Regions from separate parts of the Bacillus sp. NEAU-Y102 genome, predicted to be linked through region 1. Evidence: a T-box and tRNA genes for the amino acid it is inferred to sense, from the RefSeq annotation. Region 1 holds a T-box; the other holds one or more tRNA genes.
What was found. A T-box is a leader RNA that pairs with one kind of tRNA and senses whether it is charged. The one in region 1 lies ahead of leuS (leucine--tRNA ligase), so its partner is inferred to be a tRNA-Leu.
Positions count from the first base shown of each region.

Region 2: it encodes a tRNA-Leu, which carries the amino acid that the T-box ahead of leuS (leucine--tRNA ligase) is inferred to sense. The anticodon was not compared.

Region 1 is NZ_JBTWFK010000003.1:414,468-417,857, forward strand. Features, by position in the region: gene leuS (leucine--tRNA ligase) at 1-1,987, opposite strand, end outside; T-box leader at 2,053-2,272, opposite strand; gene ACYFX0_RS11590 (MDR family MFS transporter) at 2,460-3,390, opposite strand, start outside.
Region 2 is NZ_JBTWFK010000010.1:1-3,390, forward strand. Features, by position in the region: partial or broken rRNA gene ACYFX0_RS22735 (23S ribosomal RNA) at 1-119, shown strand; rRNA gene rrf (5S ribosomal RNA) at 220-335, shown strand; tRNA gene ACYFX0_RS22745 (tRNA-Asn) at 344-418, shown strand; tRNA gene ACYFX0_RS22750 (tRNA-Ser) at 421-512, shown strand; tRNA gene ACYFX0_RS22755 (tRNA-Glu) at 530-604, shown strand; tRNA gene ACYFX0_RS22760 (tRNA-Val) at 609-684, shown strand; tRNA gene ACYFX0_RS22765 (tRNA-Met) at 711-787, shown strand; tRNA gene ACYFX0_RS22770 (tRNA-Asp) at 791-866, shown strand; tRNA gene ACYFX0_RS22775 (tRNA-Phe) at 876-951, shown strand; tRNA gene ACYFX0_RS22780 (tRNA-Thr) at 970-1,045, shown strand; tRNA gene ACYFX0_RS22785 (tRNA-Tyr) at 1,056-1,139, shown strand; tRNA gene ACYFX0_RS22790 (tRNA-Trp) at 1,147-1,220, shown strand; tRNA gene ACYFX0_RS22795 (tRNA-His) at 1,240-1,315, shown strand; tRNA gene ACYFX0_RS22800 (tRNA-Gln) at 1,378-1,452, shown strand; tRNA gene ACYFX0_RS22805 (tRNA-Gly) at 1,458-1,532, shown strand; tRNA gene ACYFX0_RS22810 (tRNA-Cys) at 1,547-1,617, shown strand; tRNA gene ACYFX0_RS22815 (tRNA-Leu) at 1,628-1,709, shown strand; partial or broken gene ACYFX0_RS22820 (DUF3884 family protein) at 1,894-2,214, opposite strand; gene ACYFX0_RS22825 (YebC/PmpR family DNA-binding transcriptional regulator) at 2,567-3,286, shown strand.

The DNA of each region.
Region 1 (3,390 bases):
TCTTCACTGTTTGGTGGTAAGCTTTTTCAAGCTCTTTATTTGGTGCGTCAGTAATTTTCTCACTTAATTCACCGTTATCTTGAACGAATAGACGCCATACGCGGTCTAGGAAACGACGAGCTCCGTCAAGACCATTTTCAGACCAAGCGATTGAAGCATCTAATGGTCCCATGAACATTTCGTATAGACGAAGTGTATCTGCACCGTGGCTTGCTACGATATCATCAGGGTTTACAACGTTACCTTTTGATTTACTCATTTTCTCGTTGTTTTCACCTAAAATCATACCTTGGTTGAATAATTGTTGGAACGGCTCTTTCGTTGGAACTACACCGATATCGTATAATACTTTATGCCAGAAACGAGCATATAGTAGGTGAAGTACAGCATGCTCTGCTCCGCCGATATAAATATCAACTGGAAGCCATTGTTTTACTTTTTCAGGATCTACAAGTGCTTCGCTATTGTTTGGATCGATGTAACGTAGGTAATACCAGCAGCTACCAGCCCATTGTGGCATTGTATTTGTTTCACGACGACCTTTTTTACCAGTCTCAGGATCAACAACATTTACCCACTCGTCAATGTTAGCAAGTGGTGATTCACCTGTACCTGAAGGACGGATGTTTTCTGTTTTCGGAAGAACTAATGGTAATTCTTCTTCCTTCACAGCTGTCATTGTCCCATCTTCCCAGTGAATTACCGGAATTGGCTCACCCCAGTAACGTTGACGGCTGAATAACCAGTCACGCAGACGGTACGTTACTTTTTGATTTCCTGCGCTCGTTACTTCAAGCCATTCAATCATTTTTGCGATTGCTTCTTCTTTATTTAATCCATCAAGGAATGCTGAGTTTACGTGTGCACCATCACCTGTGTACACTTCTTTCGTAATATCTCCGCCTTTTACAACTTCCTTCATCGGAAGATTGAATACTGATGCGAATTCATAGTCACGCTCATCATGAGCTGGAACTGCCATTACGGCACCTGTTCCGTAAGTTGCAAGAACATAGTCAGCAATCCAGATTGGTAATTTCTCACCGTTTACTGGGTTAACTGCGTAAGCACCAGTGAATACACCAGTTTTCTCTTTCGCAAGTTCTGTACGCTCTAGGTCACTCTTCATTTTTACAGCGTTAATGTAAGCTTCTACCGCTTCTTTTTGTTCTGCTGTTGTAATTTCTGCAACAAGTGCATGTTCCGGAGCTAGTACACAGTATGTTGCACCAAATAGTGTATCAGGGCGCGTTGTGAATACTGTGAACTTCTCGTCTGTACCATCGATATTGAAGTGTACTTCTGCACCTTCAGAACGACCGATCCAGTTACGTTGCATATCTTTTAAGCTTTCTGGCCAATCAAGCTCATCTAGATCTTCTAATAGACGATCTCCGTAAGCTGTAATTTTTAACATCCACTGTCTCATCGGACGACGCTCAACTGGATGTCCACCACGCTCACTCTTACCGTCAATGATTTCTTCATTTGCAAGTACTGTACCAAGTGCTGGACACCAGTTTACAGGTACTTCATCAACGTAAGCTAAGCCTTTTTCAAATAGTTTTAAGAAGATCCATTGTGTCCACTTATAGTAGTTTGGATCTGTTGTATTTACTTCACGGTCCCAATCATAAGAGAAACCTAGTGATTTAATTTGGTTACGGAACGTATTAATATTATGCTCTGTAAATTCAGCTGGGCTATTTCCAGTATCAAGTGCATATTGCTCTGCTGGAAGACCAAATGCATCCCATCCCATTGGATGAAGAACGTTATACCCTTGCATACGCTTCATACGAGATAAAATATCTGTCGCTGTATAACCTTCTGGATGTCCTACGTGTAGGCCTGCACCTGATGGATATGGGAACATATCTAGTGCATAAAATTTTGGTTTTTCTGTCTCATCTGGCGTACGGAATGTTTTATTCTCTTCCCAGTACCCTTGCCACTTCTTCTCAATATCTTGATGATTAAAGCTCATGAGATACCCTCCTTGAAATTCTATTTATTTTCACCGCCCAAAATACAAAAAACCTCTCATCCCTAGAAAGGGACGAGAGGTTATAGATTCCCGCGGTACCACCCTAAATTAATGTAAAAATATACATTCGCTTAGATCCGTAACGTGGATTAACGGCAATTGCTACTATTAGTTTCACAACTGCAACTCAAAGGCGAGTTCATAACGAAACGTGGATTGACTTGCACCGACCGTCAACTCTCTAAACCAGCTTCTATTACTACTACTCCTTCTCACTGTTATTACACATATGAGTTAATGTGAACTACCCTCCACTTAGTATCTCTAAAAAGCTTACTTAAAGCGGGGCTTCTCGGTTAATCGTTACTTTTAATAACTAACGAATTCGTCTTAAGACAGCCGAGCTATCTCCCTTGTTCTAAAGGTTGTTTTATTTAAATATATTCTAAAACATGTTACATGTTCCGTCAAACTAAACTGCAATTTTTTCTTCAACTGTTTCTTCTACTTTTACTCGTTTATCATACATGCTCGTTGCTATAAGCGCTACTACAAGCATTACCATGATTGCTATAAACAATACTTCCATATTGTATAAATCAACAATCGCTCCACCAACGACCGGCCCGAACATTTTCCCTACAGTCGCCGCGCTATTTACAACACCTTGATAAAAACCTAGTTTATCTTTTGGTGCAAGTATATTTGCAATCGTCGGAACTGCTGGCCACACAAATAATTCACCGATTGTTAATGTTACCATCGCAACGAGGAACATCGTAAATTGCTGCGCTTGACTTAACACAATGAATGACGCCGCAAAAATGAAGATTCCAATCATAATTTGCTGTTTTAAAGAACGCTTCATCCAGCGAATTAGCATACTAACAAGTGGCTGCGCACAAACAATCATAGCTCCATTTATCGTCCATAATAAACTATAATGACGAAGGCTAATATTCAATTCTTGCATATGTGTTGCAATCGCTCCTTGCCACTGTACGTATGTAACCCAGCATAAAGCATATGCTACACACACGATCAGAAGTGCTTTAAATCCAGGTGTAAGTGACCAACCTTTTTTCGTTTCGATTTCCTTTTGCACTCCTGGCTCTTTCTTGTCTTCCATACCACGGAATCCAATAAAAGCAATTAAGAAGAAAACAAAATATAAAATAAAATTCGCTAAGAAAATATAATCAAAACGATATGATGCAACTAATCCACCACACGCTGTTCCAATCGCAATACCAACATTTTGTCCAACGTACATCGCATTAAATGCCCGTCTTCCGCCCTCTGGCCAAACCGTACCAACCATCGCATACATCGATGGGAAGACCATTCCAGAACCGAAGCCGATTAACGCTAGCCACACAACATATAACGGCCAACCGTGGAAG
Region 2 (3,390 bases), on a different contig from region 1:
AGATTTCCCATAGCGTAAGCTAGTAAGATCCCTGAAAGATGATCAGGTTGATAGGTTCGAGGTGGAAGCATGGTGACATGTGGAGCTGACGAATACTAATAGATCGAGGACTTAACCATATAATATGTAGCAATGTTATCTAGTTTTGAGAGAACATAAAAAATTTGTTGACTTTTAAAGTGAATAAGTTATAATAATGATTGTCTCAAAAGAATAATGTCTGGTAATGATGGCAGAGAGGTCACACCCGTTCCCATACCGAACACGGAAGTTAAGCTCTCTAGCGCCGATGGTAGTTGGGACCTTGTCCCTGTGAGAGTAGGACGTTGCCAGGCAATATTATTCCGCAGTAGCTCAGCGGTAGAGCTATCGGCTGTTAACCGATCGGTCGTAGGTTCGATTCCTACCTGCGGAGCCATTGGAGAGCTGTCCGAGTTGGCCGAAGGAGCACGATTGGAAATCGTGTATACGTCACAAGCGTATCAAGGGTTCGAATCCCTTGCTCTCCGCCATAGGATTTATAATATTTGGCCCGTTGGTCAAGTGGTTAAGACACCGCCCTTTCACGGCGGTAACACGGGTTCGAATCCCGTACGGGTCACCACTTTGGAGGATTAGCTCAGCTGGGAGAGCACCTGCCTTACAAGCAGGGGGTCGGCGGTTCGATCCCGTCATCCTCCACCATATGAATTTTATATAAATAGTATTATCGCGGGGTGGAGCAGCACGGTAGCTCGTCGGGCTCATAACCCGAAGGTCGCAGGTTCAAATCCTGTCCCCGCAACCAAATGGTCCCGTGGTGTAGTGGTTAACATGCCTGCCTGTCACGCAGGAGATCGCCGGTTCGACCCCGGTCGGGACCGCCATTTTAATAAGGCTCGGTAGCTCAGTCGGTAGAGCAGAGGACTGAAAATCCTCGTGTCGGCGGTTCGATTCCGTCCCGAGCCACCATTTATTTTAATAAAATACGCCGGCTTAGCTCAATTGGTAGAGCAACTGACTTGTAATCAGTAGGTTGGGGGTTCAAGTCCTCTAGCCGGCACCATGTAAGTTTCGGAGGGGTAGCGAAGTGGCTAAACGCGGCGGACTGTAAATCCGCTCCTTCGGGTTCGGCAGTTCGAATCTGCCCCCCTCCACCATTTACATAGGGGCATAGTTTAAAGGTAGAACTGAGGTCTCCAAAACCTCCAGTGTGGGTTCGATTCCTACTGCCCCTGCCAAATATATTTACACAACATGGCGGTTGTGGCGAAGTGGTTAACGCACCGGATTGTGGCTCCGGCATTCGTGGGTTCGATTCCCATCAGTCGCCCCATTTTTATTTTTAAAATTACAAATAATTAATTGATACTTACATATAATTAAGTAAGAATTCGATGGGCTATAGCCAAGCGGTAAGGCAACGGACTTTGACTCCGTCATGCGCTGGTTCGAATCCAGCTAGCCCAGCCATTTTTGCGGAAGTAGTTCAGTGGTAGAATACAACCTTGCCAAGGTTGGGGTCGCGGGTTCGAATCCCGTCTTCCGCTCCAATGAAATTTAATATGGCGGCATAGCCAAGTGGTAAGGCAGAGGTCTGCAAAACCTTTATCACCGGTTCAAATCCGGTTGCCGCCTTTTCTTTTGTGCCGATGTGGCGGAATTGGCAGACGCGCACGACTCAAAATCGTGTTCCTTCGGGAGTGTCGGTTCGACCCCGACCATCGGTATCATGAACGTCGTAAAAAAACTCTATACAATTAGTATAGAGTTTTTTTGTTTTCTTTTCATTACATGACAAAATAAGCACAAAAAGTGTACGGTGAGTAAACTGCGAAACATTAAAAGGATAAAAACAAACATTCAATTTTATCCTTTTAATTGCGGTATTCTATAATATTCCCTTCGAGCACTCTAGAGAGAATTTCTCCACCCCGGTGACATGAAGTTAAATCCGACACCACCAGTAGATATTAGTACATGATCAGCTGTTAATTTCGTAATTTCTAAAAACTTCTTTTCAAACTTTTCTCTGTTGTATTTGTACATAGTTGAGTGGCACGACCACATGTGCGTTGAAGTACTCAACTAGTCCCCTAATTCCTTCAATTCAGGAAACGCCTCAAATTGGATTGGTTCATCTAATTTCATGAATCTTACTTGATAGATAGTTGGGTTTAACTTCTCTCCTATTCCTTTAAAAGCATGTGATTTTTTCTCATTTGAATGTGTCATAATTCTCCCTCCACCTTTTCTTCAAATTTTTCCCTATTTTTATTGTACAGCAATAGAAAGTAATTATGGGAATATTATGGAAATCGGTATCGGCAATATAAAAAGACTCTAACAGAAATGTTAGAGTCTTTTTTGTTAAATTATATTATGTGATGCTAAAATTCGTAATAAACTTAGGAATTCATGTATAATATAACTTGTCGAAAGAACAAAATGATAGTGATTTATATTATGTCTGTAATATGAATCAAAAATGAACTTTTTATATTTCTTTTAAAAATGTGTTGAACACACATTATATTTCATATTAATATTTTTATGTAGATTTAAAACGAGAAAGAGAGTGGAAAGTATGGGCCGTAAATGGAACAATATTAAAGACAAAAAAGCATCGAAAGATGCAAATACAAGCCGTATATACGCGAAATTTGGACGTGAAATTTATGTGGCGGCAAAACAAGGAGAGCCAGATCCAGAATCAAACCAAGCGCTTAGAGTCGTATTAGAACGTGCGAAAACATACAATGTACCAAGAACAATTATTGATCGTGCAGTTGAAAAGGCAAAAGGCGGTTCAGAGGAAAATTATGACGAGCTTCGTTATGAAGGATTTGGACCAAATGGAGCTATGGTTATTGTAGATACACTTACAAATAACGTAAACCGTACTGCAGCAGATGTACGAGCTGCATTTAGCAAAAACAATGGTAACATGGGTGTAAACGGTTCTGTAGCTTACATGTTTGATGCGACAGCTGTTATCGGCCTTGAAGGTAAAACATCAGATGAAGTTCTTGAAATTTTAATGGAAGCAGATGTTGATGCACGTGACATTCTAGAAGAAGAAGATTCTGTTATCGTGTATGCTGAACCTGATCAATTCCATTCAGTACAATCTGCACTTAAAGGTGCTGGTGTTGAAGAATTTACAGTTGCAGAATTAACAATGCTTGCACAAAGTGATGTTACACTTCCCGAAGATGCTCAAGTACAATTTGAGAAAATGGTTGATGCATTAGAAGATTTAGAAGATGTGCAACAAGTTTACCACAACGTAGACTTAGGAGAATAATACGATAGAAGCCCTGTCCGTTTAACGGATAGAGGCTTTTTTTATGAAGTTAATTAAGTTGATGAATTAGTAAAGGTATTTTGTTGTAGACAGGGAATATGCTT